DNA from 3 places in the Bacillus sp. SRL543 genome. Region 3 is predicted to be linked to each of the others. Evidence: riboswitches for the same ligand, from Rfam matches in the RefSeq annotation. Region 3 holds a riboswitch; each other region holds the start of a gene.
What was found. Region 3 has a riboswitch for thiamine pyrophosphate ahead of thiC (phosphomethylpyrimidine synthase ThiC). Riboswitches for the same ligand answer to the same signal wherever they lie in the genome.
Positions count from the first base shown of each region.

Region 1: it holds a riboswitch for thiamine pyrophosphate, as region 3 does, so the genes downstream of both, thiW (energy coupling factor transporter S component ThiW) here and thiC (phosphomethylpyrimidine synthase ThiC) in region 3, are expected to answer to the same signal.
Region 2: it holds a riboswitch for thiamine pyrophosphate, as region 3 does, so the genes downstream of both, thiM (hydroxyethylthiazole kinase) here and thiC (phosphomethylpyrimidine synthase ThiC) in region 3, are expected to answer to the same signal.

Region 1 covers NZ_OZ481794.1:2,805,575-2,815,994, reverse strand. The annotation lists gene AC4E8B_RS14395 (hypothetical protein) at 1-269, shown strand, start outside; gene AC4E8B_RS14390 (hypothetical protein) at 269-601, shown strand; gene AC4E8B_RS14385 (hypothetical protein) at 685-1,434, shown strand; gene AC4E8B_RS14380 (hypothetical protein) at 1,569-1,715, shown strand; gene asnA (aspartate--ammonia ligase) at 1,780-2,790, opposite strand; gene AC4E8B_RS14370 (manganese catalase) at 2,992-3,837, shown strand; gene AC4E8B_RS14365 (hypothetical protein) at 3,927-4,187, opposite strand; gene AC4E8B_RS14360 (DedA family protein) at 4,416-5,021, shown strand; TPP riboswitch at 5,078-5,188, shown strand; TPP riboswitch at 5,419-5,529, shown strand; gene thiW (energy coupling factor transporter S component ThiW) at 5,604-6,110, shown strand; gene AC4E8B_RS14350 (uracil-xanthine permease family protein) at 6,123-7,478, shown strand; gene AC4E8B_RS14345 (LuxE/PaaK family acyltransferase) at 7,441-8,544, shown strand; gene AC4E8B_RS14340 (acyl-CoA reductase) at 8,534-10,000, shown strand; gene AC4E8B_RS14335 (3-oxoacyl-ACP reductase) at 10,016-10,420, shown strand, end outside.
Region 2 covers NZ_OZ481794.1:2,537,635-2,548,054, reverse strand. The annotation lists gene AC4E8B_RS12830 (AAA family ATPase) at 1-3,791, shown strand, start outside; TPP riboswitch at 3,854-3,967, shown strand; gene thiM (hydroxyethylthiazole kinase) at 4,043-4,870, shown strand; gene thiD (bifunctional hydroxymethylpyrimidine kinase/phosphomethylpyrimidine kinase) at 4,860-5,693, shown strand; gene thiE (thiamine phosphate synthase) at 5,680-6,333, shown strand; gene AC4E8B_RS12810 (quinone oxidoreductase family protein) at 6,371-7,348, opposite strand; gene AC4E8B_RS12805 (multidrug transporter) at 7,598-7,738, shown strand; gene AC4E8B_RS12800 (M50 family metallopeptidase) at 7,883-8,566, shown strand; gene AC4E8B_RS12795 (hypothetical protein) at 8,681-8,956, shown strand; gene AC4E8B_RS12790 (aminoacyl-tRNA hydrolase) at 8,983-9,315, shown strand; gene AC4E8B_RS12785 (hypothetical protein) at 9,335-9,928, shown strand; gene AC4E8B_RS12780 (DUF3231 family protein) at 10,271-10,420, shown strand, end outside.
Region 3 covers NZ_OZ481794.1:1,346,573-1,356,992, reverse strand. The annotation lists gene AC4E8B_RS06975 (metallophosphoesterase family protein) at 1-1,018, opposite strand, end outside; gene AC4E8B_RS06970 (hypothetical protein) at 1,158-1,352, shown strand; gene thiC (phosphomethylpyrimidine synthase ThiC) at 1,574-3,337, opposite strand; TPP riboswitch at 3,389-3,489, opposite strand; TPP riboswitch at 3,711-3,825, opposite strand; gene AC4E8B_RS06960 (LysE family transporter) at 4,004-4,636, shown strand; gene AC4E8B_RS06955 (ABC transporter permease) at 4,938-6,191, opposite strand; gene AC4E8B_RS06950 (ABC transporter ATP-binding protein) at 6,184-7,083, opposite strand; gene AC4E8B_RS06945 (YhzD family protein) at 7,226-7,411, shown strand; gene AC4E8B_RS06940 (enoyl-CoA hydratase) at 7,937-8,728, opposite strand; gene AC4E8B_RS06935 (long-chain fatty acid--CoA ligase) at 8,868-10,420, opposite strand, start outside.

The DNA of each region.
Region 1 (10,420 bases), 1.5 Mb from region 3:
ACTTGGATATCAATGAAGTGAATATAGAAACCTTCCAGCTGGATCAGCTATCTTATTTTCTCGACAGGATTGATGTAAAAAGCCTGAGTGGAATGATGAATCTCGGAAACAGCTTTTATACACCAGCAAAAAAACCTACGGCTGGGAAGGCAAGCAAAACCGGGAAAGCTAAAAGGGAATCCAGCGGGGAAAACGGCATTCATATTATTATCAACGGGAAGGAAATCCCTTACTTTATGGGAAGCGGCCCGGGAACGGAGGATCGGTGATGAGGTATTTTTCTCCTTTGTTTAAAATCAGCAGTATTACCATCGGATCTATTGAGGATGCGTCCTGCGTCAATTTCGGCAACAGCTTTCCCACCGGATTTACCAGCTTGAAAAAGCATAATCAGGGCTTTGGCAATGTATTGGGGGATCATAATGACATCCATGATATTCTTTCCAGGATTGAAGAAAAAGATATAAACGAAGTCTTTTACAAAAACGGAGGGGAAGAGCTGCCCGACTGGATAGGCAAGCTTCTGCAGGAAGATGGGGAAGAGGGATATATGGATATGGAGGCAGAAGAAAGCATTGATTCCGACGAAACTGGCCAATAAAGCCGGTTTTTTATTTTGATTTTAAAGGAAATTCTTTTGCGGCTGTCGAAATAAGGAACGGACAATTAGAGGAGAGTGGCATGATGAAAGCGCCTGATAGTATTTTGTCTGTATGGGAAAGGTTCGACGCCTTTCCCATGGAGACGTTTACCAAGCTGTGGATGTACGATAAAGGTATCGGGCAAAGGGAAGTGGCCCTGATGAGAGAGCATCGGGAGCAGTACGGAATCACGGGAAACTGCTTTGATCTCGCCCTTTGGCTGCTTGATGAATTTGATAAAGAAGGAATCAGGGCCTATCCTGTCGGAAGCGGCTTTCATACCGAAAAGGCCCACGCCGCAGTTGTGGCTGAAGATAATGAAGGCTGCCGCTATTTATGCGATCTCGGCGACCAGTGGCTGCAGCCTGTTCTGATCGATAGTGACACAGAGACTCCGCTGAAGGGATTTTTCCCTGCAGCAGACATACATATCAAAAGCAGTCTGCATAAAGCTGAATTAACATACTTTAGGCCTGGCGGGAAGAAATCTTCACAAACTTACCATCTGACTCCTGTCGACAGGAAAGAATTTTGGATTGCGGCTGGGCATTCAAGCCGCCAGATCCATCCTAAGCCGCTTTTGGAATGCCGCATTCCTATTGCCGGTGAAAAAGCCCATTGGGAATTTTTTGATTGGCACAGCTTCCTCAGCACAAATGACGGTCTGGTATACGATCCTCCGCTGGCCGGTCCTGAAGCATGGGCGGATCGCATCCATGAAAAGACAGGCTTTGAGAGAGGGTTTCTGGAAGAATCCCTCTGGCTGTACAAGAAGCTTGAAAATGGCAGCTGATGGAAGCATTCACCATAAAGGAGCGGGGCGCATAGACGAGCCCCGCTCCTTTTGTGCTGCCGGTTTTACCAAATATAAAGATTTTCTTAAATTTCCAGGGTTATTCCTATTACATACTAGAATGGATAATCGAAGTGCAGCTGAGGAGGTCTATTCCTGACACAGCAAGGGCGTCCGGGCAGCAGTTCGATTTCGCAGGAGGCTTGAGTATTTTTCCGGAAAAGCAGATGGTGACATTGGATGGGAAGGAAGTGCAGCTTACAGGAAAGGAATTTGAATAGGGTGACAGGCACCTATACCAGTAAGACCACTGGTATAGGTGCCTGTCACCGTTTTATAGCCCGTTTATAATAGCGGAATATTGGCTTCCAGGCATTCTTTTCTGATCCTGCTGTTCCAGACAGATGACTGCACTTCGCCGATGTGGGCCTTTTTAAGCAGGAACATGCATAATCTTGACTGGCCGATTCCTCCGCCTATTGTGAAAGGGAGTTCACCATCAATCAGTGCCTTGTGGAAGGGAAGCCCAAGCCTTTCTTCATTACCGCACTCCTTGAGCTGGCTTCTCAAAGATTTCTCATCAACCCGTATCCCCATAGAAGAAATCTCAATGCTTCTATTCAGCGGTGCGTACCAGAAAATCAAGTCTCCATTCAGGCTCCAGTCATCATAATCAGGGGAGCGGCTGTCATGCTTGCTGCCGGATAGCAGGGACCCGCCGATATTCATAATGAAAACAGCGCCTGACTTTTCGGCGATTTTGTCTTCCCGCTGCTTTGCCGTAAGCTCTGGATACATATCTTCGAGTTCCTGGGAAGAGATAAAGCTAATTTGTTCAGGCAAAACAGGCACCATATTTGGTCTGGAAAGGAAAAGCTGCTTTTCTGTTTCCTTGATGCTTTCATATATGGAGATTACTTCAGCTTTCAGCGTCTGCTTGTTTCTTTTATTTTTCGGTATTATCTTTTCCCAGTCCCATTGGTCCACATAAATTGAGTGAAGCTGATCGAGCTCTTCATCTTTTCTGATCGCCCGCATGTCAGTATACAAGCCTTCTCCTTCCGAGAAGCGATATCTGGCAAGGGCCATCCTTTTCCACTTTGCCAGTGACTGTACGATTTCGACAGTTTCCCCAAGGTCCTTGGCTTCTATGGTCGCCATCCTTTCGACCCCATTGAGATTATCATTGATGCCGGTCCTGCTTTCAAGCAGCAGCGGGGCTGATACCTTTATCAGATTCAGCCTTTCAGAGAGCTCTTTCTCAAAACACTCTTTCACCCTCTTCATTGCCTTTTCAGTGTCAATCAAATTCAAAACTGGCGCATATAAATCCGGAACAAGCTGTCGGTTATTCATGCTGCAGGCACCTCCGTTTCACCTTTCTTGCCATGTATATAGGCTGCTTCATACTTTATGCCAGGTTAATTTTGATTGTTCCAGTACCACTTTAATGTTTTACAGTCATTCATATTTTTTTTGCTGTGATAAATTTTTTTTAAGAATGTTTCCCGATCAGTTGGTAAAGCTATCCTTGATACTAAAAGAGAGGTGATCAGTATGTTCTATCATGTTAAAGAGCTTCAGTATAATGCAAAGCCTGACCGGCCGGATGCGGTCTATGCGAGAAAGCTCCAGGAAATCCTCGGAGGACAATTCGGTGAAATCAGTGTCATGATCCAATACCTTTTCCAGGGATGGAATTGCCGGGCTGAACAAAAATACCGTGATATGCTGCTTGATATCGGAACTGAGGAAATCGCCCATGTCGAAATGCTGTCAACCATGATCGCTCAGCTGCTCGATAAAGCCCCTGTCAGAGAACAGGAAGAAGCAGCACAGGATCCAATCATCAGGGCTGCAATGGGCGGAATGAATGTGCAGCATGCGATTGTTTCTGGACTTGGTGCGAAGCCGGACGACAGCATGGGATATCCGTGGACAGCCCGCTATACAGTGGCGAGCGGGAACCTGCTGGCTGACTTCCGTGCAAATCTCAATGCTGAATCACAAGGGCGCCTTCAGGCAGTCAGACTTTATGAAATAACAGAGGACCGCGGCGTAAGGGACATGTTATCCTTCCTGATTGCCCGTGACACTATGCACCAGAATCAATGGCTCGCAGCAATCTCTGAGCTTGAAGCGCGGGATGGCAAGGTAGTGCCTGGCACATTCAACCGCCAGCAGGAGAAGCAGGAAGTATCTTATTCATTCCTTAACTGCTCCAAGGGGACAGACAGTGCAGAAGGCCGCTGGGCAAAGGGGCCGAGCATGGATGGACAAGGGCAGTTTGAATACATTGAAAACCCCGAGCCGATGGGGCAGATTCCAGTGCTTGCTCCAGGTCCGATTTACATTCATGGAACTATGCCTGCGGGACAGACACCGCCTCCTTCCCAATTTTAATGCTGCTAAGAAAAATCCGCCTTCAGATGAGGGCGGATTTTTGCTGATTGCAGAATATTTCAGGGTGATTGTTTGAGATACAGGTGAATTCAATTAAAAATGTGCTTTAGCTTCCGGTCCATGACCGCGTAAAAATAAGCAGCAGGATTTCTTGCCGGTTCACCTGATTTCATTTTCCTCATCAAAACACGCAGTGATTCCACGGCAGCAGGCACTATGATGCTCGGATCATTTCCAATTCCGTTCCTTTTGGCAGCGAGAAGGACTTTTTTCCATAATTCTGCAGCGGCTGCCTCATCCTCCAGAAGATACCGTGCCATACAGGCAAATGGAGCAGGGGTCGCTTCCATGCGCATCCTCCTCTAAAAGAATTTACATACATTATATGTTGAAAAGGAACAAATGTTCCTGTTTTTTGGCTGTGGCATGTTATTTGTTTAATTTTTAACAAGGATAAGCTATTCTAATTTCATCTGTATTTGCATGAAACTATCAAAAATCTACTTTGCCCTCAGAAGGGTAAGCATTAAAATTTATCGTTAATTATCTGTAAGGCTTTTTGCATCTTGGGAGGTATTATGGAGAACTGGATAAAAGAGATTATTGAACAATTTGGCTATACAGGAATTTTTCTGCTGATTGCGCTTGAGAACATATTTCCCCCGATACCGTCTGAAGTCATTTTGACTTTTGGCGGCTTTATGACCGCTCAAACAAATATTACTGTTTTCGGGACGATTGCAGCGGCAACCCTCGGTTCGACGGCAGGAGCGGCTTTGCTTTACTGGGCGGGCCTTTCCCTGACCAGAGACAGGCTTGAGAGAATCATAGAAAGATGGGGAGGCATCCTCCGCCTGAAAAAAGCAGATATTGATAAAGCCTTTGGATGGTTTGACCAATATGGCTATTGGACAATCCTGATCTGCAGGATGGTGCCGCTGATAAGAAGCCTTATTTCCATTCCTGCCGGGATGGCGAAAATGAATTTCCCGCTGTATCTGCTATTTACGGTCATCGGCACACTCACCTGGAACACCATCCTCGTCAATATAGGAGCTGCCTTCGGAGATTCCTGGGAGACGGCTGTCAAGTATTTTGATATATACTCAAATATGGTGTATATGCTGATTGCCTTAGCCATTATAGGTGCAGCTGTCTTTTGGTTCAGGCGAAGGAAGAAGTAAATATTGTCTTTACATTTGTCAGGAACAAAGCTATGATGATTCTTAATTGGATATAGTGTGACTGCTAGGGGTGTCCGCACAGGCGGGCTGAGAGAAAAACCGTTGTTTTTTAACCCTTTGGACCTGAACTGGATCATGCCAGCGTAGGAAAGTAGATTGAGCAACATTACTTTTTTATGTATGTAAAAGCCTGGTCCTGTCATATGGGGTCAGGCTTTTTTGTTAACAAAGCTGGATGGGATTTTTAAAACTATCAGGAGAAACTGTTTTTTGCTGATAAAATACGAAGTTTGCCTGGTATACAAATGTATAGCTGCTTTAGCGGCAATAATTTTAGACCTTCCGGCTGATGCCTTTAAAAGGCCCGAACAGCGGCATATCCAAGTCAACTTAATACATAAAGCACTGGGGGAGCCGGAGGAGTCCGGCTGAGATTGGGCCTGTTACGGCCCTAACCCTTATACCTGATCCGGGTCATGCCGGCGGAGGGAAGTGCGGGATCTATGCCGGCTGCAAAAAACCGGCCTGTGCTTCCTGAACCTTCCATTCCCTCAGTGCAAATTAGCATGGAGGGATTTTTTTATGGGGAAAACACGGAAATTAACAATGGCAGCGATGATGGCTGCAGTGGGGACGCTGTCAAGCAGCATGCTGTATATTCCGCTTGGCTTTACAAAATTATTCCCGGTCCAGCATCTGCTGAATGTGCTGTCAGCGGTATTACTTGGACCCTATTACGCAGTGGCGCAGGCATTATGCATTTCGCTCCTCAGGAATCTGATGGGAACCGGCTCGGTTTTTGCTTTTCCCGGCAGTATGGCCGGAGCCCTGCTTGCAGCACTTTTGTACAGCAGGACAAGAAAGCTGTCAATGGCCTTCACCGGGGAAGTGATCGGCACCGGCATAATCGGGGCGCTGCTGTCATATCCAATCGCCACATTGATATTGGGGCAGAAAGCCACACTGTTCGGCTTTATCCCGCTCTTTATCTTCAGTTCGATGGCCGGAGCTCTTCTCGGGATCATCATTTTGGCCATACTTGCAAAAAAGCGGACGCCAATTTTTGAATTCTATCAATATAAGAGATGAGGGAAATAGAAGATGGACGAAATAAAAACAGAAACCGGCCAAAATGAGATATTGATAGGGCTGGAAGAAAAGCTGCCGCCGGGAAAGACCGTTTTATACGGCCTTCAGCATGTATTTGTGTCGAATGTCTGGCTTGATCCGATCTTTGTGGCAGCTATGATCGGCCTGCCGTTTGCATTGTCAGCCAATATGGTGAACAGCATTTTTATTGCCGCCGGGATTATCACCTTCATACAGGCGACAAAGCTTGTCCGCCTCCCGATCATCCAGGGGCCGTCAGCTGCATTTGATGCAATCATGATCTCTGCAGGAAAAGCTAACGGGCTGGCTGCAGCAACTGGCGGAATCTTAGTCAGTGCAGCGATTGTATTCCTTTTGTCGATAACCGGGGTAATTGGCCGATTGAAGGCTTTATTTACGCCAGTCATATCGGGGACCGTCATTTTCTTGGTCGGGATTTCTCTCGCTGGATTTACTTTGCATGAATTTCTTGGAGGCTCGCCGGGTGATGAGGGCTTTGCCAGTCCATCCACTCTATTATTATCGGTCACGACGGCTGTGATTGTCCTTGGCCTGTCATTGTTCGGAAAGGGCATCTGGAAGTCTTTTTCATTTTTGATTGCTCTGATTGCAGGTGATATTCTCGCTTTTTCACTTGGAAAAACAGACTTTTCCATGATATCGGAAAGTGCCTGGTTCGGGCTTCCGCATTTGCTGCCGTATGGGCTTACCTTTGAATGGGGAGCATTCCTGACCTTTTTCATCGCTTATCTTGTGGCCGTTATTGAAGCAATGGGTGTGTATCAGGCTTCTTCTGCCATGCTGAAGACCGAGCTGACGGCCAAAAGAATCCGCGGCGGATTTGCCGGAGAATCGGCAGGGTCCTTTGTGTCTGCCTTAATCGGAGGATTTCCGACGACCGCATATGCGCAGAATGTCGGCCTGCTGCGCTTAACCGGTGTCGGTTCAAGATACCCGGTCATGGCTGCTGCTGTTATCTTTCTTGTGCTTGGCCTGGTGCCGAAAGCGGGAGCGCTGCTGGCTTTGACGCCTGCCCCGGTTGTCGGGGGAATCTTCCTGCCGGCTGCCGCCACACTTGTATTTACTGGCATTTCAATCCTTGCAAGGGCAGAAGGCACGCAAGTCAACTTTATGATTGTCGGGCTTTCCATGCTGCTGGCCATTTCTCTGCCGGCTTATGCTGTGAACGCAACAGGGATAGCGGGAACATTCCTGACTAACAGCATCTTGATTGGAGCATTTACAAGCATCTTTCTGCAGCTGATTCTAGTCAATATCCCTAATTGGTTTATGAAAGGAGCGGTAAATCATGAAAGAAGAATCGATCCTATTGACAGCGGAAATTAAAGATTTTATCGAAGCTGGAAAAAATTCTGATGAGGCTTTTGGCCGGCTGGCGCTTAAGCTGTTCCGCCACCAGTTTGAAAATAACATTTTCTATAAAAAGTTTTGCCAGGCACAGAGAAAGACTCCTGCAACAGTGCAAACATGGGAAGAAATTCCGCCGATGCCGGTGCAGGGCTTCAAAGAACTGACATTAACCTGCGAACCCGCTGAAAAAGCGGAAGCTGTTTTTATGACCAGCGGAACGACCGATCCTGATGCAAAGGGAAAGAACATTCATCCTGATTTGTCTGTATGGGACCTGTCAATGAAAGTCCCTTTCAAAAGCTTCGTATTGCCGGACCGGGAAAAGATAGCCATTTTAGTGCTGTCTCCATCAGACGATTATAACAAAAATTCTTCTCTTTCCCGCTACCTTACGAATGCTGTCTTTTATTATGGCAATGAGTACAGCCGCTTCTTCCACAATGGAGAGTCCCTTGATTTTCAAGGAGCAGCAGAGTCGCTGGGACGGTTGGCAGAAAGGGGAGAGCCTGTCCTGATCATGGGGGCAGCCTTTGCTTTCGTCCATCTTTTGGATTTTATGAAAGAAAGGAATTTGTCGTTCAATCTGCCTGATGACAGCAGAATCTTTGATACAGGAGGGTTCAAAGGCCAAGTGCGGGAAATCAGTGCCGAAGAATTGGCGGATTTGTATAAACAGTTTTTTGGCATAGGAAGGGACATGCATATAAATATGTACGGCATGACGGAGCTCAGCTCGCAAATCTATGATCGGACAATCCTCTCCAGCTATACAGGAACACAGATGATAACCGATAAAGCCGGTCCAGCCTGGCTGAAGACGAGGGTGCTCCACCCCGGCACTTTGGAGCCGGTTAAGGAAGGGGAAGCTGGTGTTCTTGCCCATTATGACCTGGCTAACTGGAACTCCTGCCTGGCTGTCCTGACAGAGGATCTTGGATTGAAAACCGGGCATGGCTTCAAACTTCTCGGCAGAGTGAAGGGCTCTGAGGCAAGAGGCTGTTCCATAGCAGCTGACCAGCTGCTCTCAGGCGGTGGCCGCTAAGGTGGTGGAATTCTTCGACATCTATCATTTACCGGCAGCAATCAAGCCAACTGTTGTAAAAGAAAAGATATATAGCGTGGAGGGAAATACATTTACCCTGAAATATCCGGACCTTAGCAGCGGGGAAGTGAAAAAAACAATTGATGCTGTCCTTGAAAACCGCAGGAAATATCTTAAGGATATGCCGGTTTCAACTATCATCGGCAAAATTGATGCAGCAGTCCAGCTTTGGCTGAATCCGGATTATCATTTAAGAAAGATTGCAGAAAGAGTTCTCCCAATAGTTACTGGCTATGACAGTGAAATGGTCCGGCTGGAGCTGAAAAGGTATATGCGGACCTTCCGGAAAAAAGAGCTTTTGCGCTTCCTGGAAGAAGAATTTGATTCCCCTGCGATGCTGGACGAATTCAGGCCAAGAAAGTCGGGAGGGTTGAGCAGGGCTTACGGCCCAGACCTGATTTTTCATGTTTTTTCCGGCAATGTCCCGGGAGTCCAGCTATGGAGCCTGATCATGGGTTTCCTCATGAAATCCGGCAATCTGGGGAAGACTTCTTTTTCAGAGCCTGTCATGCCTGTTTTGTTTATGAAATCGCTGTGTGAGATAGACAAAAGCCTTGCAGATGCTGCCGCGGTAATTCCATGGCGGGGAGGAAATGCCGAACTGGAAGAGCCGGCTTTAGAAGCAGCTGAAGCTGTTGTAATATATGGATCAGACAGGACGGTCAATAGCATCAGAACAAGGCTTCCAGAGGGAAAGCTCCTTCTTGCCTATGGGCACAAAATCAGCATCAGTATGATTGGAAAAGAAGCATTGACTCCTGACCTTTATGCGAGGACAGCACGCAAACTTGCCGAGGATATCTGTATTTATGACCAGCAGGGGTGCCTTTCTCCGCAATCCGTTTACATAGAAGAAGGAGGCTCGGCTGAGCCCAGGCGTTTCGCCCAGCTGCTCGGCGCAGAGCTTGCCAGGTACGAAAAAAAACGGCCCCGGTCGGCTCTGTCAGAAGAAGAGCACCTGTCCATCCAAAGAACAAGGGGGAAATATGACCTGGAAAAGCTGAAAGGCGGCAGCACGGCTGTTTTTAAAAGCGGCATAAAAACTGACTGGACTGTAATTTTCCATGAAGGAAGCGGTTTTCAGGCGTCCACTTTGAACAGATTCGTCCATATCTTCTCTGTTTCAAATTTGGAGAGGTGCATTGCTGAATTAACTCCGTACAAAAGATTGATGCAGTCATGCGGGCTGGCGGTACTGCCTGAAAGACTATTGGATATAAGCGCGATGCTCGGTGAGGCCGGAATCAGCAGGATCTGCCCGGTCGGTGAGATGAACAGAGCAAAGCCGGGCTGGCATCATGACGGCAGCTTCAACTTGCTGTCGCTTGCAAGATTTATAGATATTGAAAGAGCTGCAGAGCAAGAAATGGAACGTTATGACCCGGATGTTGAATAGAAGAAAGGTGAAATCATGCTTATAAAAAATAAAGTGGTCCTGATTACCGGTGCGAGCAGGGGAATTGGTGCAGCAATTGCCAGGAAAATGGGTTCAGAGGGCGCTTCAGTCATCATTAATTATCTTTCCAGTAAAAAGGCAGCAGAGGCACTCGCAGACGAGATCAGGGAGTCAGGCGGCCAGGCGGCGGCAATGCAGGCAGATGTGACAGAAGAACAGCAGGTCAATCGGATGATGGAAGATATCATCATGAATTTTGGCGGCATTGATGTGGTCATCAATAATGCGCTAAGCCACTATTCTTTTGATCCAAAGAAGAGGAAGACGGCCTGGGAGCTTGATTGGGAGGATTATAATCGGCAGTGGGAAGGCAGTGTCCGCGGCGCTTTCAATGTGTGCAGGGCAGTCATTCCGTTCATG
Region 2 (10,420 bases), 1.2 Mb from region 3:
ATGATCTTCAGTGGGCGGATATTGCTTCGCTGGAGCTGATCGAATATCTCCTGCTGAAGGGCATGATACCCCATTTTATGCTTATCTGTGCATACAGGGACAACGAAACAGGGCCAAGCCATCCAGTAAGAAGGACACTTGCCAAGCTGGGTGAAGGAGAAACTCCCATTCATCACATCCCGGTCCGCACTCTCAGCCAAGGGGAGATTTATGAATGGGCAGGAAATGCCCTGAGAGATGATGGGGAAACGGTTCTGGAACTGGGAGGGCTTTTACACAGGATTACCGGGGGTAACCCGCTGTTCATCAGCCAGCTCCTTCTTTCCTATTTTGAGGATGGCTTCATCACCAGCGATCCAGAAGAAAGAAAATGGAAAGCTGATATCTGGAAAATAATGAACAGGCCAGTAAATGACGGAATATCCGGTTTTATGTTAGAGCGTTTTCAGAAGCTGCCTGAAAAAGCAAAAGAGGTTTTAAAGGCTGCCTCCTGCTTTGGAAACAGATTTGAATTCAAAACTCTTTCCCTCCTGTTCGAAGACAGGCCGGGCCGGCTCGCTGAATCTCTTTGGCTGGCTCTTGAATCAGGCTTTATTCTCCCTAAAGATCCTTTATATAAATATATTCATTCCAGCGGCTATGTGGATGCTATGCCAACAGAGTACAGCTTCCTTCACGATACCGTCCAGCAGGCAGTCTATCAGTCTATGAACCTGGAAGAACAGAAGGCCTCCCATTTAAGGATCGGCAGGCTGCTTGTCAGCATGAAGGATAATTCACCGTCCCGCATTTTCCAGATTGTCCACCATTTGAATTTCTGCAGTGAACAGCTTGAAGCGAAGGAAAGGCAACCGCTTGCGGAATGGAATGCCGCTGCCGGGCAATTGGCCAAGGATGCTGCTGCCTTTCGGGAAGCACTCTCTTATTTTCAGGCTGCACTTGAGCTCGCCGGGGAAGACTGGGACGGGAAATATGAACTGACTTTCCGCATATTTAAAGGTCTCGGTGAATGCTTTTATTTGACAGGAAAATTGGGTGAAGCTGAAAAAACCTTCGCTATAGTGCTTGAAAATGCGGAAACTGATTATGAGAAATTATCCATCTATAACCTGCAGATCACATTATTCACCCATATGCACAGGGTGAAAGAGGCGGTCAGCTCAGGAATAAAAGGCCTCAAGCTCTACGGGATCACTTTTGCACCAAGCATCGGCAAACATGCCATTATGCTGGAGTTTCTCCGTGCAAAATTTGCTTTGCGCGGCAAATCCGAAGAAGATATCATGTCCCTTCCTGAAATGACGGACCGGGACAAAAGGCAAATTCTGCAGACGCTCATCAACCTGAACGCTCCATCCTACCATGCAGACCAGAATCTTGCCTCCATGCTGATGCTGAAGGCGCTGAACTTCACCCTCGACAATGGATTGACCGATTTAAGCGCTCTGGTATTCAATAATTACAGCCTGATATTAAGCGCAGGTTTCAGCGATTTCAAGGGCAGCTACGACTACGGCAGGCTGGCAATCAAACTGTCTCATCATTTTGGTGTCACAGGCATTAAAGGCCGGGTGCAGTTTGTCTTCGGAAGTTTTGTCAGTCACTGGAGAAACCCGATTTCAGACAATCTGAACCACCTCACAGATTCACAGAGATACTGCCTTGATGCAGGAAATATCCATCTTGCCGGTGCTAATAGCTCATTCATAGTTATCACATTGCTTATGAAAGGATCGCCGCTTGAAGAGGCGCTGGATGGAATCCGGAGTCAGATCAGGTTCGTCAATAGAATTCAATATCCTATTTCAATCGGTTTTTTGACGGAGATGGAAGAATGGGTCCTCTATTTGATGAAGGAAAAAGAGAGTCATGATTGGACCTTTACTCCTGTGCTTGATGATGACTCTGCAAAAATCATCCATTACACGATCCGGCTTCAGATGAGCTATCTTTTCCAGAAAAATGAGTATGCCGGGGAGCTTATTCAGAAACTGGCACGGCTTGTCAGCAAAAGGCTGACACTTGTCATCATCCCTGAATACCATTTTTATCACGGTTTATGGCTTGTCCGTTTTTATGAACAGGAAAAGCTGAAAAAAAACAAAGCTTCCCATTTGGCTAAATTGAAGGACTCTTTATCAAAAATGAAACGCTGGGCAGCTCTTTCCCCTTCAAATTTCCGGCATAAATACTTGCTTCTGAAAGCCGAATACCGAAGGATTGCCAAGAGAGATCCCAATCTTTTCAACGTTTATGATGAAAGCATCCAGGAGGCGGAAAAGAACGGCTTCCTGCAGGATGCTGCAATTGCAAATGAATGTGCAGGCCGTTATTTTTCTGCACAGGGATACAGCAGGATGGCAAGCTCCTTTTTCTCAGAAGCGTTTAAAGGATATTGTCTTTGGGGTGCAGGAGCCAAGGCTGATATTCTGCGGAAAGAGACTAAAATTTCCTTGCTGAAGGAGCCGGAAAACAGGCATTCCATTCAGTTTGATGAGTACGCCCTTGTTTCCGCCGCCCAGAACATATCCAGGGAAGTAGTACTTGAAAATCTGCTGGCCCGGCTTTTGGAGGTTACCATGCATTACAGCGGGGCAGACAGGGGGATCCTCCTCTTTAAGCGGGATGGAATTTGGACCATCGGTGAATATGCAGGTGACGGTAATCGGCCAGAACGCTTCGAGCAGGTCCTCGGAAGAGAAATGCTGTCCGAACAGGCAGTAGAACTTGCAGAGCTGAGCAGGGAAGGAGTCATTCTGGATCATGCTCACGAAAACAGTCTGATCTCAGGGGACCCTTATGTCAAAAGGATGCTGCTGAAGTCGCTCATTTGTCTGCCAATCCTGAATAAGGGTGAAGTAAAGGGTATGATGTACCTGGAAAACAATCAGATTTCGCATGCATTTTCAAAAGATAATCTCCGGGTTCTTGAATTGATTGCATCTCAGGCAGCCATATCCTTGGAAAATGCCGATCTGTATGAAAGGATGGAAGCAAGGGTTGCCCGGCGGACAGAAGAGCTGCATGAAGCAAATATCAGACTTGAAAAAGCCAATAAGGAACTCGACTTCGCGAGGCAGGAAAAGAACAGCATAATATCGGACATCTCGCATGATTTGAGATCCCCACTAGCCGCGGTCAGGGGCTACATAGAAGCAGTGCAGGAGGGGACTGCCGAATCAGATGAGCAAAAAGGGGAATTTCTGCAGCGAAGCATCAGCCGCCTGGATGAACTGAATGCTTTAATCCGCGATTTGTTTGATTTATCCCGTATGGAAGCTGGCCAGATCAGGTTTGAGATGGACTATCTGCCGTTTGGCCAGCTGCTTGTCCACATATGGAAGCAATTCGAATTCGAAGCGGAAAGCAAGGGGCTTTTATTCACCCTGGACCTGAAGGAAACAGATGAGGCAGATATGGCTATGGTGGAAGCAGATCCCGGCCGGCTGCTTCAGGCCTTCTCCAATCTGATCTCAAACAGCATCAGGCATACGGAATCCGGCGGTATGACGCTGAGCGCCAGGCTGGCCGGCCAGGGCGACCTGGTCAGGATCTGCCTCTCAGATACCGGCAGCGGGGTACCTGCTGCCAGGCTTCCTTTCATATTTGACAAAAACTATACGAAAACAAGCAGAAGCAGCATGACGGCCGGGAATGGCCTCGGCTTATCAATCACAAGGGAAATCATTGCACAGCACAACGGGAAAATCTGGGCAGAGAGCAATGAAGGAGAAGGAACATCCATTTTCATTGAACTTCCTGTCTTCCGCTTTTCCGCAGAGGTGGTTTAGAAAAAAGATAATCGCTTTACGCGGGGGAGAAAAAAAGATACTATATAACTGATAATCTAATAAGCAACTACTGGGGGTGCCTGCGGTAAGCAGGCTGAGAGAAAAACTGGCCCGTTTTTTAACCCTTTGGACCTGATCTGGATGATGCCAGCGTAGGAAAGTAGCGAAATGAAACTATTTGCTAAGTTTTTATGCACACTTGCCAGGTCCTCTCAGGGGCCTGGCTTTTTTTATTGAAAGGAGAAAGTGGAATGAACAATAGAGAAATCGCAGATATGCTTGAAAAGCTGAGGGCTGAAAAGCCGCTTGTACATAATATCACCAATATGGTTGTCACCAATTTTACCGCTAACGGCCTGCTGGCACTGGGGGCCTCGCCTGTAATGGCGCATGCTGCAGAAGAAGCTGCCGATATGGCCGGCATTGCAGGGGCGCTGGTCCTGAACATCGGCACTCTCACTTCCCCTGTAGTGGAAGCTATGAAACTTGCGGGAAAATCAGCTGGCAGAAACTCTGTACCGATCATCCTCGATCCGGTTGGGGCAGGTGTAACAGCATACAGGACCGAAACAGGCAGAAGCCTTCTTGAAGAGCTGCCGATTTCCATTTTGCGCGGCAATGCGGCGGAAATCTCCCATCTTGCCGGAAAAGGAGGAGAAATCAAAGGTGTTGACGGGGGGGAAGCCGGCAACCCGGAAGAGGTAGCCCAGTTTGCTGCAAAACGGTTCAACACCATAACTGTTATTACAGGGAGGGAGGACATCGTATCTGATGGAAGAACTATTGTCCGTATTACAGGCGGAAGCAGCCTCCTCACGAAAGTTACAGGAACCGGCTGTCTGCTGTCGTCAGTTATAGGCGCTTTCCATGCAATCGAATCAGATCCACTGAAAGCCGCGGCGGCTGCGCTGGCTGTATATTCTGCAGCGGCAGAAATGGCAGCAGAAGCAGCGGGAAGCAAGGGGCCTGGAACATTTCAAATTGAGCTGCTTAACACCCTTGCCCTAATTAAGGCGGAGGATCTTGAGAAAAGGACGGGGATTACTGTCCTGAAAGGGGATATACAGAATGACAATTAAGAAAGCATTGACGATAGCAGGTTCGGACAGTGGAGGCGGAGCCGGAATCCAGGCTGATCTTAAGACCTTCCAGGAACTTGGTGTCTATTGCATGTCAGCACTGACAGCGATCACCGCTCAGAATACTACTGGCGTGCAGGGGGTCTTCCCAATGACGGCAGCAGCTGTCAGTAAACAGATTGAGAGCATTGGAAGCGACATGGGGACGGATGCCTTAAAAACGGGCATGCTTTTTGATGCAGACATTATTAAAGCTGTTTCTGCCGTAATCAGCCATTATAAATGGACGAAGCTGGTTGTCGACCCTGTGATGATTGCCAAGGGAGGGGCAAGCCTCCTCCAGGAAAGCGCCATGGCTGCCTTGAAGGATTATTTGCTGCCGCTGGCCCATATCATCACTCCCAATATTCCTGAAGCAGAAGCAATAACCGGCATAAAAATCTCTTCTTTAGCCGACCGGAAAGAAGCGGCCAGGAGATTGTGTGCGCTTGGCGCTGACCATGTAGTCATTAAAGGGGGGCATGATACAGTAAATCCAGAAGCTGCTGCTGATTTGCTTTTTGATGGGAGCAGCTTTGATGTGTTTGAAGGCAGGAGGGTTGATACAGTCAATACCCATGGGACCGGCTGCACCTTTTCAGCAGCCATCACGGCGGGGCTGGCGAAGGGGCTTGCTGTAAAGGACAGCGTCCGGCTTGGAAAAGACTTCATCCAGGCAGCCATTGAAGATGATCTTCTGATCGGAAGCGGCCATGGCCCGACAAACCACTGGGCTTATAACAATAGACAGAAAGCAGAGGGCTTGGCATATGGCGCGAATTGACAGTCAAAGAATGAAAGAGCTTTTAAAGGTTTATTTTATCATGGGGAGTACGAACTGCCTGAAAAATCCGGAGATGGTAATGAAAGAGGCGATTCAAGGCGGAATCTCCCTGTTTCAGTTCAGGGAAAAAGGGGCAGGATGCCTGAACAGAAAGGAAAAGTATGTGCTTGCAGAGCAGCTTCAGCAGTTATGCCGGGCCAGCGGTATTCCGTTCATTGTAAATGATGATATACAACTGGCATGTGAAATCGGCGCAGACGGCGTCCATATCGGGCAGGAGGACGAGCCGGCCGAAGCCGTGCGGGAAAAAATCGGCGATAAAATATTAGGGGTATCCTCCCATACTATTGAGGAAGCGAAGTCTGCTGTCAAGGCAGGCGCCGATTATCTCGGACTTGGCCCCATCTACCCGACTTCCACTAAACCAGATGCCAAGGCTGTCCGGGGAATGGCGCTTATCCAGGAATTGAGGGAAGAAGCCATCCTGGTTCCAGTTGTCGGCATAGGCGGAATCACCCCCCTCAATGCACGTGCTGTGATTCAGGCCGGGGCAGACGGCGTGTCTGTGATAACAAGCATCAGCCAGGCAGCAGATATAAAGGATGCTGCTGCAAATCTTAGAAGAAGTGTAATGATATAGAAGATTCAGAGCCTGCATACAGTGCAGGCTCTTTTATTTAGTCTATGATCAGGACAGTTTTCCCCATTCCCTGTCTGCTCTCTATCCAGGTATGGGCCTCGGCTGCCTCTGCCAAGCTGAAAGTTTTTCCGATTTTCATGCTCAGCCGGCCGGTTTCCAGCAAACACATGATTTTTTCGGCTGAAGCTCTTACAAGATGCGGCCTGTTCTTGCGCACCGTGCCAAAGCTGAAGCCAAGAAGGGAGCGGCAGCTGCTGTGGAGATCACTTGTCTTTACAGTGCCAGCTTTTCCGGAAGCATTGCCGAAATTGACGAGCCTTCCAAAAGGTGCAAGGCAATCCAGACTTTTTTCCGTCACTGCACCGGCAACAGAATCAAGGATAACATCAGCTCCTTTTCCTTCTGTCCATTCCATTACTTTTTCCGAGAAATCCTCCTCTGTATAACACACTCCGTAGTCGGCGCCTGCTTCCAATGCATATGCTGTTTTTTCAGGAGAACCAGCCGTAGTGATTACTTTTCCAGCGCCAAGTATTCTGGCAATCTGAATGGCTGTAGTTCCGACCCCGCCTGCGCCGGCATGTATTAGTACGGTTTCTCCTTTCTTAATTCTAGCGACTTCTTCAAGCAGCTTGAGCGATGTTATACCGGCAACCGGAAATGCTGCAGCCTGTATATCTGAGATGCTTTCCGGGATGGAGAATGTCAGCATAGCCGGGGCGACAGCATATTCGGCATATGATCCTTTAGAAGGAAACGCAATTACCCGCTGCCCTGGAATAAGACCCTCCACACCGTCCCCTAAAGCTTCTATCGTGCCGGTACAGTCTATACCAGGGATATAAGGGAGGGAACCGCCTCCTTTTTTGCCGTATCTCGCCTTAATATCGGCAAAATTCACACTGGCCGCCTTCACTTTAATCAGAACTTCCCCCGCAGCAGGCACCGGCCTTTCAGATTCAGCCAGAATCATATTTTCAGAACCGCCATACTCCGTAACATGTATCGCCTTCATGATAAGCCTCCTTATGTATGTATCTGCTAGTTTCTATTTTAGCTTTTAAACAGGAAGCTAGAAATGACCAGAATATTATAATTAACTATAAGAAAAACTTATGTTGTTATATGAGAAGAAAGGCGTTTCGAAAAAAAGTTAATTTTTGCCTTGCAGGAGTAAGAGAATTTTTTAAAAAGAGCCAATCCAGCCACGGAGGAACTAACCATCTTATAACTGCAAAATTGCCAACAAAATTATTAAACTCTGTTGATTGCAGTAGAAGGCACGCAGACTTCTGCGGGAGAAAGCGGCAATGCTGAGACCCCGCATGAGCGGAGCGAAGAGGAGGCTCAGCGTCGCCCCGCGGAAAGCGAAGTGCCTGGAACGGAAATCAACAGCCAGCATTAACAAGCAGATTTGAAATAAGGCTGCAGGGAAGTTGTATATATAGTTAGCATTTCTCTAAGAGTAAAAAAGTAATAGCCACAAAAGCTTTTTAAAGTCATTTCCGGTATAATTTTCTTTAAGATTACCAGGAAAAGAGGACTATGGATGAATTTCATTCGCAGCAAGTTCAGCTGGCGGTTTTTTATTTTTTTAATAGTGGCCGTCCTTATTACAAGAATGCCGGTCATTGGTGACTATGCAGGAATCATCAACACGCTCATCCACGAATCCGGCCATGCGCTTGTCGCCCTGTTCGGGGGGGAGGTCCACCATATCTCCCTTTTTGCCAATACAGAAGGTGTCACATATACAAGACATTCTAACTGGTTTGGGGGAGTGTTCACTGGAGCAGCGGGATATGTTTTTTCATCTTTTATGGCTTTCATCGCCTTTTGGCTGCTTGGGAAGAAAAAAGATAAAGTGCTAATTTTGATTCTGCTTGGCTTGATCGTTCTTAATCTGATTTTTTGGGTGCGTAATGCCTACGGAATTTTCTGGCTTATTTCATTTGGTGCCGGCTTTGCTTTTCTTTTGAAAAAAGGAAGCCCAACAGTCGTCCAGAATGTCCTGCTCCTGATTGCATCTATCATGCTCGTTGAATCTGTCACAAGCTCTTTTGAAATTATGCTGCTGAGCTTTATGACTCCGCAGGCAGCAGGGGATGCGACCAATCTGGCCTCTTCCATCCTGCTTCCAGCACAGATATTTGGCATTATCTTCTTCCTGCAGGCGATTTGGTTCTGTTATTTGTCCATTAGAAAAGGCGTATTCAAATTCAGCATTCAATAATGAAGTCATCTGGACAATCTGGCTGTCCTGTTTTAACATATTAACTAAAGAATTCTGTTAAATCCAACCAATATACAGCTCTGCTGAATGCTCATAAAGAAAGAGGGAGGCTCGATGAAACTGACGACTGTTATAAATCCTGCTATCCTTGTGGCTGTAGGGTTTGCTGCTTCTTATGCTTATGAAAAAGTACAGCCGGTCTCCTTAAAGTCAATAGCCATCTTCGTTTCTATGGGACTCATCGTGCCAGCAGCTGACTTTGCTCTAAAAAAGCTGTCACTGGACAAAAAGGAAATAAAAATGGAAACTGGCGTTTGGCTGATCATTGCCATTTTTCTTGGCCCGCTGGCACTTTCTTTAATTATGGATGTGTTCCGAGCAGGAGTATAACTAAATGAATAAGAATGAGGGTCAATATGAAACAAATTGTACAATATTATGTGATTAACTCTGATTTAAAGATGTCAGCCGGGAAAGCTGCTGCCCAGGCCGCCCATGCAGCAGCCATAAGTGTGCTTACATATATGGAAGAACCTCTTTTTAAAGAATGGCTGATGAGCGGACAAACAAAAATTATGCTCTCCGGCCGCGAATCCGAGCTCAAGAAGCTGGAAGATAAAGGTTATGTAACGGTCAAAGACGCCGGAAGGACTGAGGTTGCACCCGGAAGCCTTACAGCAGCAGCCCTGCCGCCGATGGATAAAGAAGAAGCCAAAATGATCGTCGGGCATCTTCGGCTGTATAAATAAGCTGGGAAAAGAGGTTTTTATGAAAACAACTATTCTCAAGGCATTGATTCTGCTTCTGGTACTTTTTCTGTTCCAGGAACGCCAAGAGGCTTTTTCTGCTCCCGATCCAGCTGAGGTAGAAGAAATGAAGCTGCAGGCGCCATTGCATCTGATCGGCAAGGTGGAAAACGACGAATTCTTTGGGGATGTACCAAACCAGGAATATCTCCAAACCAGAAAAATGACGATTTCCGCTTCAGAAGTTGTGAAGGCGCCCGGCAGCGCTCAGCAGGAAACAGTTTTCGAGATTTTTTACCGTTATATTCCATCCTGGATGGCAGATGAATTTATTGGTCCAGTCCGGATGGATATTACTAAGGGAGACATAATTGAGATTTGGCTTGAAGAAGGGAAGGAAGGATGGGAGCCTGTCCTGTCCGGTGCGACTGTCAATCATCTGTATTATGCGCCAAATCGTGATGAGGCACTCAAAGAGCCTTTTCTTCATAAAGCGGAAAGATTAGCACAAAATATTTACAGAAAAAGCGGTGTTTTCACTGCGCTGATATTCTCTGTCCTTCTTCTGGCCATTTTTCTTTTATCCAAAAGGAATTCCGGCAGAAAAGTAATTTGAATCGGAGACTTGCAGAGTTTGTATATTAAGCAAGAGGGAGAAGCTGTGTTCAACAATATGGCCGCATTTCTTCTTATGGAACAATCCGAGCCGGAGAAATATAAAATGAACTGATCCTGGATTTTCTGGGAAATTCACTGACCTAAATCTAAAAAAATGCAGCGCCCGAAGTCATGCCGGGCGTTTTTTTGTGCATCTGATTGTATTTATTTGCGGTCTGCATGAAACCAGCCTGCTTAACTTATCTAGTTTTGCTATGATCTATTTCCATTTACATTCCAATTTTCTGTTATTTCTTTGAAAGATTCGCGCATACTACTAATATCAAAGGAGGATCGGAAGATGGAATTTCATCATGACCCAAGGCTGACCAGCGCTGAAATAGCATATTTATGGAACACTTATATGGACGACAGTGCAATCGTCTGTATGCTTTACCATTTCAATCATCATGTTGATGATCAGGATATCAAGGTTTGCCTCGAGCATACA
Region 3 (10,420 bases):
TTCTGTCCCAGCTCTGCTGCTCTTCGGCTATAACTGCGCTCACCCATACAAACGGCATGTTCCCTTCCTCTTCCTCCTGAAGAAGTGAGAGCAGTTCACCCCCGGCCACAACTTTCATATCCTGCGGACTGAGTGATGCCCCCTTCAAAAAAAGCTCAAGAATGACACCGCCGTTCTTCCGCTCTTCTTCAACAGCCTGAAGACACCTGCTGTAGACCTCATCAAATGCTGATAGTCCGCTGATATCGACTGTTCTCTGCTCCCAGCGGAAGCTGTGGCATTGGAGAAATTCAAAATCAGCCCCTGCTTCATTCAGGATGACATGGTAGCAGCCTTTCGCCCCGCTTTCCTTCCGGCTGCGCCCCTGAGTATTTCCTGGATAGATGACCGGCGGCTCAGCATTCAGGACCATTCTTTTATGGATATGGCCCAGAGCCCAGTAGTCGTATTCCTTATCCAGCAGCTCTTTTAAAATAAACGGGGCATAGCGGCCATGGCCGGTCTCACCTTCAAGGCTGCCGTGCAGGATGCCGATATGGAAATCCGCCAATCCCCGAACGGGATACTGGCCGATCATTCTTTCTGTAACATGCCTCCTCGGATAGCTGAAGCCATGCAGGCTGACAGTTGTGCCATTGGAGGCTGTAAAGCATGCCTCACTTGGCTGGTGCGGAAAAATATGTACATTGTCCGGGAGGCTGATATGGGACCAGCTTCCTTCAAAGTGGTCATGATTGCCATGGACTGCGTAAACAGGTATATTCTTTTCCGCAAGGCGGTTCATTTCCTTTCGCAGCCTAGCCTGTGCCTTTATACTCCTGTCTTCACCGTCAAACAGATCTCCGGCCAGAATAACAAAGTCCACCTTCCTTGCAAGGGCAGCATCCACTATATTTTTCAAAGCGGCAAATGTGCTTTCTTTGATTTTATCGAATAAATCATCCTGCAGGGTGGAAAGCCCGAGCATAGGGCTGTCCAGATGCAGGTCTGCTGCATGAATAAATGTAATTTCCTTCATAATGTTCCCTTTCAGCGCTTTTCTCCTATTTTATCACCTAGAAAAAGCGAATGCACGTTCCTCTATAAAAAGTTATCAGCTTTGAACTTTTTCCACCATCGGTAAGTATAAGAAGTAAATAACCTTAGGAGTGAATAAAATGTATAAAAATCCTGAATTGGCCCTTAATAGACTCAAGTATATTTCTGCTGCCCTGTTTCTATTGTTCATCATCATTTCAGTTCTGACAGGCAACTGGAAGTTCATGGCCGCTGCTGCATGGAGCATCGGCATCGTTTATTTGTCTACTTACGGCAGCATAAAAAGGCAGATGGCAAATCAGTCCCGCGAATAGTTAAAGGCTTGCCGGAATATCCTGGCAAGCCTTTGTCTTATTAATAGTGGACCGATTCGCTTTTCAGGCATTTTGTGCAGGTCCTGTATCCATCTGCCTCATAATAGATATGGGAGCAGCTTCTCTGTATCTCCGAAATTTGCTTTTCCAGCCCCCGGATCTTTTGCTGCATGTAGAGGATCTGCTCTTCCAATTTCCAAACTACAGTATTTCTTCTATGTTCAATAGATGGATGAGCCACGGCTGGCAAACTCCCCGGCTTTTTGCTTCATTGCATCCTCAATCGCCTCTGAAACAGTTTTCCCCTGATCTTTGGCCATCTGGCGGATATCCTGGGAAATGCGCATAGAACAAAATTTAGGGCCGCACATAGAACAGAAATGGGCGGTTTTTGCCCCCTCAGCCGGCAGGGTTTCATCATGGTATGCCCGCGCCCGCTCAGGATCCAGGGATAAATTGAACTGGTCGTTCCACCTGAAATCGAACCTGGCCTTTGACAATGCATTGTCCCGAACCTGGGCACCAGGATGGCCTTTGGCAAGATCTGCGGCATGAGCTGCAATTTTATAAGCTATGACCCCTTCCCGGACATCATTTTTATCCGGAAGTCCAAGATGCTCCTTCGGCGTAACATAACAAAGCATGCTAGTGCCAAACCATCCGATCATCGCTGCTCCTATTGCAGATGTAATATGATCATATCCCGGGGCAATATCTGTCGTGAGTGGTCCAAGCGTATAAAATGGCGCCTCCTTGCAAATTTCCATCTGCTTATCTACATTTTCTTTGATCTTATGCATCGGAACATGCCCCGGCCCCTCAATCATTACCTGGACATCATGCTTCCAGGCTATTTCCGTTAGCTCTCCGAGCGTTTCAAGCTCCGCAAATTGAGCCTCATCATTCGCATCTGCTATAGAACCTGGACGCAGCCCATCTCCGAGAGAAATGGAAATATCGTAAGCTTTTAAAATTTCACAAATTTCCTCAAAATGTGTATACAGGAAATTCTCTTTATGATGCTGAAGGCACCATTGGGCCATGATCGACCCTCCCCTGGATACAATACCTGTCGTCCTTTCGGCAGTCAGCTGAATATAGCGGAGCAGCACCCCCGCATGGATTGTAAAATAATCCACTCCCTGTTCAGCCTGCTCTATCAAGGTATCTCTGTATATGTCCCAGGTCAGATCCCCGGCAATCCCCTTCACTTTTTCAAGTGCCTGATAAATCGGTACAGTCCCGACAGGAACTGGAGAATTGCGGATGACCCATTCACGGGTTTCATGGATGTTCCTTCCGGTGGAAAGATCCATAATTGTATCTGCCCCCCAGTGCACTGCCCAGGTCATTTTCTCCACTTCTTCCGCGATGGAGGAAGAAACAGCCGAATTGCCGATATTCGCGTTGACCTTCACATGAAAATGGCGTCCGATGATCATCGGTTCAGCTTCCGGGTGATTGATATTGGCAGGAATAATCGCCCTTCCGCTTGCCACCTCGCTCCTGACGAATTCCGGATCCAGATTTTCCCTGATGGCGATGAACTCCATTTCAGGTGTAATGACACCTTTCCGGGCATAATGCAGCTGAGTCACATTCCGGCCTTCTTTTGCCTTGAGCGGCAAGGATGCTTTATTTGGAAAAATATCTGCCAAAGAAACTGTAGACCCAGCCTGAAGCCCGTTATCCTCCGGCTTCTGTACTCTGCCTTGATAAGCTTCCGCATCCTTCCGCTCCTCAATCCAGCCTTCCCTTATCCGGGGCAAACCTTTCGTTATATCAATCTCAAAATCAGGATCAGAATAAGGGCCGCTCGTGTCATATACACAAACAGGCGGGTTGTCCTCTGTTCCGATAGCAGTCCTCGTGCTTTCCTGGATTATTTCCCTGACCGGGACCTTTATATCGTCCCTGATGCCTTTTACATATACTTTCCGGCTTCCTGAAAAAAACAGTCTATTCATTTCATATAAATTTTTCATACTTCTTCCTCCTCCAACTTTTTGCCTAAGGCAGTTTTTTACGGAGGAAGCAGGCCATACCGGCTGCTTCCCTACGCTGACATTAATCAGATCAGGTTCCAAGGGTTTAGGATATTCCTTTCTCAGCCTATAAAGCTCCCCCAGCAGTGAATAAAATGTAATAGAAAACTTTCTTGCATTTTTCCAAAATGAAAACATCAAGTTAACTGCACACCATTTTTTCATGCGTTTATTTTTTCACAGCAAAAAACCCCCTTGCATATTGCACCGGGGGCATGCCAGGCCAAAAAATGGCATACAGCTGCCGCATCTTTCTTGCTGCAGAAGCTAAAAAGCGGACTCCTGCAAAAGGAATCCGCGTATGTATGACAAATAAAAGCCATCTACACTTCCCTCCGCTGGTACGAACCAGATCAGGTTTAAAAGGGTCAAAGACTAGAACGGGTCTTACTCTCAGCCGGCCTCTACCGGCACCCCCAGTGCCAAAATATGCTATTTTCATAAGCTACTATACCATATGCCATCAAGGAAGAAAACAGACTATTTTCATATTATTCCAAAAACACAAAGCTGGAGATTTTAAGATTTGCGTCCTACCCTCTGTGTTTGCTGCATAAAATTGTACAAGTCCTTCCGGGCTAATCCTTGAATAGGCGAGTGATATCATTGAGCATTGGAATATATATCAGCTATATCGTTTTAGGACTTTCACTGGCGGCGCCGATCGGCCCTGTCAATGCTGTCAGGCTGGAAAAGGGGCTGAAAAACGGATTTTGGCACGCATGGATTGTAGGCGCGGGATCGATGATCGCTGACGGGGTTTATATGCTGATCGTCTATCTCGGACTCGTGCAATTCCTTGACTCCCCTATGATTCAAACCTTCCTGTGGCTGTTCGGCGGTTTTATTCTTCTTTATTCCGGAATCGAAGGCATGATGAATGCCAATAAAATATCTGTCACTTACATACGGAGCAAAGAATCGCTGCTCAAATGCTTTTTCACCGGATTCATCATGTCGGTTTCAAGCCCGCTGTCGATTTTGTTTTGGCTGGGGATTTACGGATCGGTCCTGGCCAAAACAGCCTCTTCCTTTGGGACAGGCCAGCTTCTCGTTTACAGCTGCATGATTTTTATCGGACTCGCCCTTTGGGATATTTTTGTGGCGGGCCTGACAAGCGGCTTCAGGCGGTTCCTGACCTCAAAAGCGATCATCATCATTAGCATGCTTTCAGGACTGTCGCTTATTCTCTTTGGAATCTATTTTGCGTATCAGGGGATTGTCTCTTTGTTTGGATAAAAAAACTGCAGACGAACCCGATATAATTCGAGTTTGTCTGCAGTCTTTTCTATCTGCCTATAAAAGGGGCTGTTGATTTGCGTTCCAGGCACTTCGCTTTCCGCGGGGCGACGCTGAGCCTCCTCACGCTGCGCGTTGCGGGGTCTCAGCCTTGCCGCTATTTCCCGCAGGAGTCTGCGTGCCCTGCACTCCAATCAACAGGCTTAAATACTTAGTGTTGCTGTTCCAAAGGTTTCAAAAACAATACTGCCAGACAAACTCCAAAAGCTTTTCGGGTTTGAAAGACCGACTCCGTTGTTTCTTATTTATTCTTAGACAGCTGCAAAGCTTTTTTAATATCCTTGAAGGAATTGGATTTTCCATACATAAGCACTCCGCCCTTGTATACCCTTGCTCCAAATATTGAGAGCAGCAGGATGGAGACGGCAAGGATAGCGATTCCGGCTATCGGCTCCCAGACCGGCAGGGTCAGCATGCCTACCCGCATGAACATCAGCATCGGAGTAAAAAACGGGATATAGGAACTGATGGTCACGAATGCTTTTTCCGGCTGTGACAGCCCGATGATCGCAATCATGAAGCCTGCTACAACGAGCATGGTCATCGGCATGATCATCTGCTGTACATCCTCGATCCTGCTGACAAGCGAGCCAAGGAAGGCTGCAAGTGTTGCATATAGAAGATATCCGAGGATAAAAAACACAACAGCATAAATGATGGTGGCCGCCGGGATATCACCGAATCCGAAGAATTCGAAGAAGCCTCCCTGCATCGACTCCAGATTCCGCTTTACAAAAAAGTAGCCTACTGCCAGCAAAACCGACAGCTGCGTCAGGCTAAGCAAGGCAATCCCTAGAATCTTTGCAAACATCTGCTTGATCGGAGAGACGCTTGAAATCAAAATCTCCATAACACGCGAAGATTTTTCCGTAGCTACCTCCATTGCAATCATGCTTGAATACATAATGACGGCAAAATAAATGATGAACAGCAGCACATACACAAGGCCTCTTGCCTGTGTCAGCTCTTCTTCTGTTTTGGCATTCTCTTCAAGCGCATCTCTCTGGAACTTGACAGGCTCATAGAGGCTGGCAAGCTCTGCCTCTGACAGATTGATTTTCGAAGCCGCGATTCCTGTCTTCACCTGCTGAAGCGCTCCCTCCAATTCTCCTGATACTGATGTATCTGCGAGGCTGAGGGATTTGTATTCAGCTGCAGGAAGTTCTTCGGAATTAGCTGAAAGAGTAAGCAGTCCGGCATAATCGCCATCCTTAACCTTTGCTTCGCCATCTTCTGCCGAACCGCTGAACTCTTCAAGCTTCAAACTGCTTCCCGCTGTATCAAGCTGCTGCTGAAGAGGAACCAGCAGATTTCCTGTTTCATCGATTACAGCTACCTTAACATCATCTCCATCACCATTGAACTTTTCAATGATCTGCTGCATATTCGTCAGGCCAATGATCAGCAGCAGAGTGACAATCGTTGTAATAATGAATGATTTCGTCTTCAGTTTGCTCCAATAGGTGTGGAACAGGATAATCCAGAAATTATTCATAAGAAGCACCCACCTTTTCAATGAAAATATCGTTCAGCGAAGGCTCCTCGAGAACAAATTTCCTGACAAATCCTTTGCCGGCAATTTCTTTCAAAATTGCCTCTGCAGCTTCTTCCCCTTCAATCTGCAGATGGACCCCTTCCGCTGTATGCTTCACCTTTTCCACACCGGGGAATCCACTTAAGAAATCCAGCTTGAAATCAGCATGGATCACAAGATTTTTCCGCCCGAACGCCCTTTTTATCTCCTTAAGGGCTCCATGGACAACAGGGCGTCCCTTGTGCATGATGCATAAATGCTCGCACATTTCCTCCACATGCTCCATCCGGTGGCTGGAAAACACAATGGTCGTGCCTTTCTCCTTCAGCTCGAGCACAGCGCTTTTCAGAAGCTCGACGTTCACGGGATCCAGCCCGCTGAAAGGCTCGTCAAGGATCAGCAGCTTTGGTTTATGTATAACGCTGGCAATAAACTGGATCTTCTGCTGATTTCCCTTGGACAGTTCCTCCACTTTCTTGTTTGCATATTCCGGCACTTTAAATCGGTTGAGCCAATAGTCCAGCTCCCTCAGAATGTCAGCCTTCTTCATCCCTCTCAGCCTTGCCAGGTATACTACCTGGTCCTTAACCTTCAGCTTCGGATACAGGCCGCGCTCCTCAGGCAGATAGCCAATGATCGGGCTTGTTGAATAGTCGATTTTGTCCCCGTCCCAGGAAATGCGCCCGTTTGTCGGCTCCAGAAGGCCAAGCACCATCCGGAACGTCGTGGTCTTGCCCGCCCCATTCGCCCCCAGAAATCCGAACATTTCCTTTTCCGGGATGGTCAGGGAAAGATCATCCACCGCAGTGAACTTTCCAAATCTTTTTGTCACATGTTCAAGCTCGAGTACCATCGTAACTCCTCCTTCTCTACATCTTATACGATTCAACCACCAAAAAGGTTCAATATACAGGAAAAAATCTCTTTGCAGAAAAACAGAAATTATGCAAGAATAATAGTAACTATCAGAATTTTTCATAAAAGGAGAAGAGCATATGAAAACCTATAAACTCACAGCATTCGAGAACGACGGGGAAAAAATCCTCGATGAAAGCTTCCAGGCCGGCAGCGACGACGAAGCAAAAGAAATCGGCGGAAACCTCCTCAGCGAAAAAGGACTAAGCGACAAAACCCACCGCTGCACCTCCCCGCTAGGTAAACTAATTATATTTCATGCATAGGAAGCGGAAGGCGCTTGCTCAGCCCTGACAAGCATAAGACGCTCCAGAATAAAAGGCGTTCTTTGCCTTTAATTCTGGAGTGGCTTATGACTCGAAGTGCTAGCGCCTGGAGCTGGACTGACTAGGAAGCGGAGGCGGCTTGCTCAGATTTAGGAACGCAGGCTAAAAGCGCCACGTCCTGTGGCAACGCCTGCATGACCCGCGTCCTGCGGGCCCAGCATAAGACAAGCAGGACGGAAGGTTGTTCTTAAACTTTCTGGCCTGATTGGCTTATGACTCGAGGCTCTAGCCGCCGGAGCTGGACTGCATAGGAAGCGGAAGGCGCTTGTCAGGGCTAGCGCCTGGAGCTGGACTGATCAGGAAGCGGAAGGCGCTTGCTCAGATTAACAAACGCTGGCTGCAAAGCCATGCCCTACTGTAATTCCAAAACCAAAAAGAGCCGGACGAAAGGAGCATATCCTTTCGTCCGGCTCTTTTTTCAGGGTTAATTGAATTGAGATTATAAGCCCGCGATCGGACTATGGCTTATTTTCCTTTAAACACCGGCTTCCTTTTCTCAATGAAAGCTTTAATGCCTTCCTGATGATCTTCTGTGCTGCGCATTTTATATTGACCATGCTTTTCAAGTTCAAGCATTTTCAGGAGGTCGGGGCGATTTTTTTCCGCAAGGATCTTTTTGGTCTTGATCATGGCAGAAACGGGCTTAGAAAGCCAATTTTCAATTTTGTCGTTAAGGGCGTCTTCCATATTGCCATCAGCTATTTCATGGACGAGTCCCTGCTTAAATGCTTCTTCGGCCGGCATTGCTTTTCCTTCCCAGATAAGGTGCTTTGCTCTGTCTTCTCCAAGCTTGCGCTCAAGGAAGAAATGCGAACCTCCGTCAGGGATCAGCCCGATGCCGATAAAATTCATCGCCAGCTTGCTTGATTTGTCGGCCAGTATATAGTCTGTAGCCAGTGCCAGGCTGAAGCCAAGTCCGGCAGCTGCGCCAGTCACAAAGCTGATTGTAAGCTTTGGCATGGTATAGAGTGTAATGACAAGATCGCTGATGCAGTCCATAACTGTGTAGAAATCGCTTTCATTTGTGGACGAAAGCATCGTTTTAATATCGCCTCCTGAGGAAAAGGCTCTGCCGCTTCCTTTAAGCACGACGATATCGACGTTTTCGTCATTACTGATCTGCTTCAGGTTCGCAGCCAGTCCTTTAATCATTTCTTCATCCAGCGCATTCAGGGATTCAGGCCTGTTCATTTCCACAACTGCCACCCTGTTTTTGATGGATACCTTCACAGTTTCTGTTTTGCATTCTAATGCCATATCCGCAGCCTCCTTGGTCATAGTTATCTCTATTATAAAGAGTGGAGGATTCATTATAAAGTTTTTATCGAATAATTTGAAATATTGTCACATTCAGCCGCAAGAAAAGGCAGAGGTTCTTCACTCTGCCTTGCTTCCTTTATTTTGCGGCCAGCTGCTGCTGGACTTGATCCCGCAGGGCCATTTTAAGGAATTTCCCTACAGACGTTTTCGGGATTTCCTCCATGAATAAGATTTCATCAGGCAGCCACCATTTCGCAAACTGAGGCTGAAGGAAATCGTAGAGCTCCTGTTTATCCAAACCTTTATGGCTGTCTTTCAGCACCACACAGGCAACAGGCCGCTCCTGCCATTGTTCATGCGGGACTGCTACAACAGCTGCTTCAAAAACGGCTTCGTGGGCCATGAGGGCATTTTCAAGATCAACCGAGCTGATCCATTCACCGCCGCTTTTGATCAGGTCCTTTGTCCTGTCAACGATTTTCATAAAACCTTCCTCATCAAGGGTGACCACGTCCCCTGTGTAGAGCCAGCCATCCCGGAAGGCTTCGTCTGTACGGTCATCTTTGTAGTATTCCGAGGCAATCCATGGTCCGCGGATCGCAAGCTCCCCCATTTCTTTGCCGTCCCATTTCACCTCGCCGTCCTTTCCGACTGCCTTCATTTCCAGCCCTGGAACAAGGATTCCCTGCTTCGCTTTGATATCGAGCTTCTCTTCCGCAGACAGTTCCTCCTGATAGCTCTTTAAGGTCGATATGACTACAAGCGGGCTTGTTTCTGTCATGCCATATGCATGCATGAACGGAATCTTATGCTTTTGCTCAAAGGCTTTGATCATGCCTTTCGGCGCTGCAGATCCCCCGCAGAGAATGGATCTGAGGCTTGACATGTCATATTCATTTTCATCAAGCTCCTTCAGCAGTCCGAGCCAGATGGTCGGCACGCCGGCTGTGATGGTTACTTTTTCACTTTGGACCAGTTCTGCCAAAAGCTTTGGCGTGAAATATGGGCCCGGCATGACAAGTGAGGTCCCGAACCAGACGGCCGCAAACGGAAGCCCCCATGCATTGACATGGAACATCGGCACAACAGGCATAGCTATATCCTTCTCGCTTACTGCAGCACTGTCTGCCATCCCCAATGCCATGCTGTGCAGGACAATGCCTCTGTGGGAGTAAATGACCCCTTTGGGATTTCCGGTCGTCGCAGAGGTATAGCACATGCCGGCCGGGCTGTTTTCATCAAGATCATCGGGATACTCATAATCGCTCCTGCCTGATTCCAGGAACTCTTCGTAATGATAAACAGGGGAAAGCGTGGTTTCCGGAAGCTCCCCTTCATCCCCCATGATGATGTAGGCCTTAACCGTGGAGAGCTCCTGCTGGCATTTCTCGATGAGCGGGACAATATCAGGATCTATTAATAAAACTTTGTCTTCTGCATGATTGATAATATAAGAAATATGCTGCGGGGAGAGCCTGATATTGATGGTATGCAGCACAGCGCCGCTGCAGGGAATAGCAAAATAGGCCTCTAGATGCCGGTGGTGGTTCCAGGCGAGGGTACCGACCTTATCGCCCCTTTCCACCCCGATCGATTCAAGGGCTGCTGCCAGCTTCTTTGTCCGTTCGGCGATCTGCCTGTAAGTGAAACGGTGAATGCCTGAGCCTGTTCTTGATACTACTTCTTTCT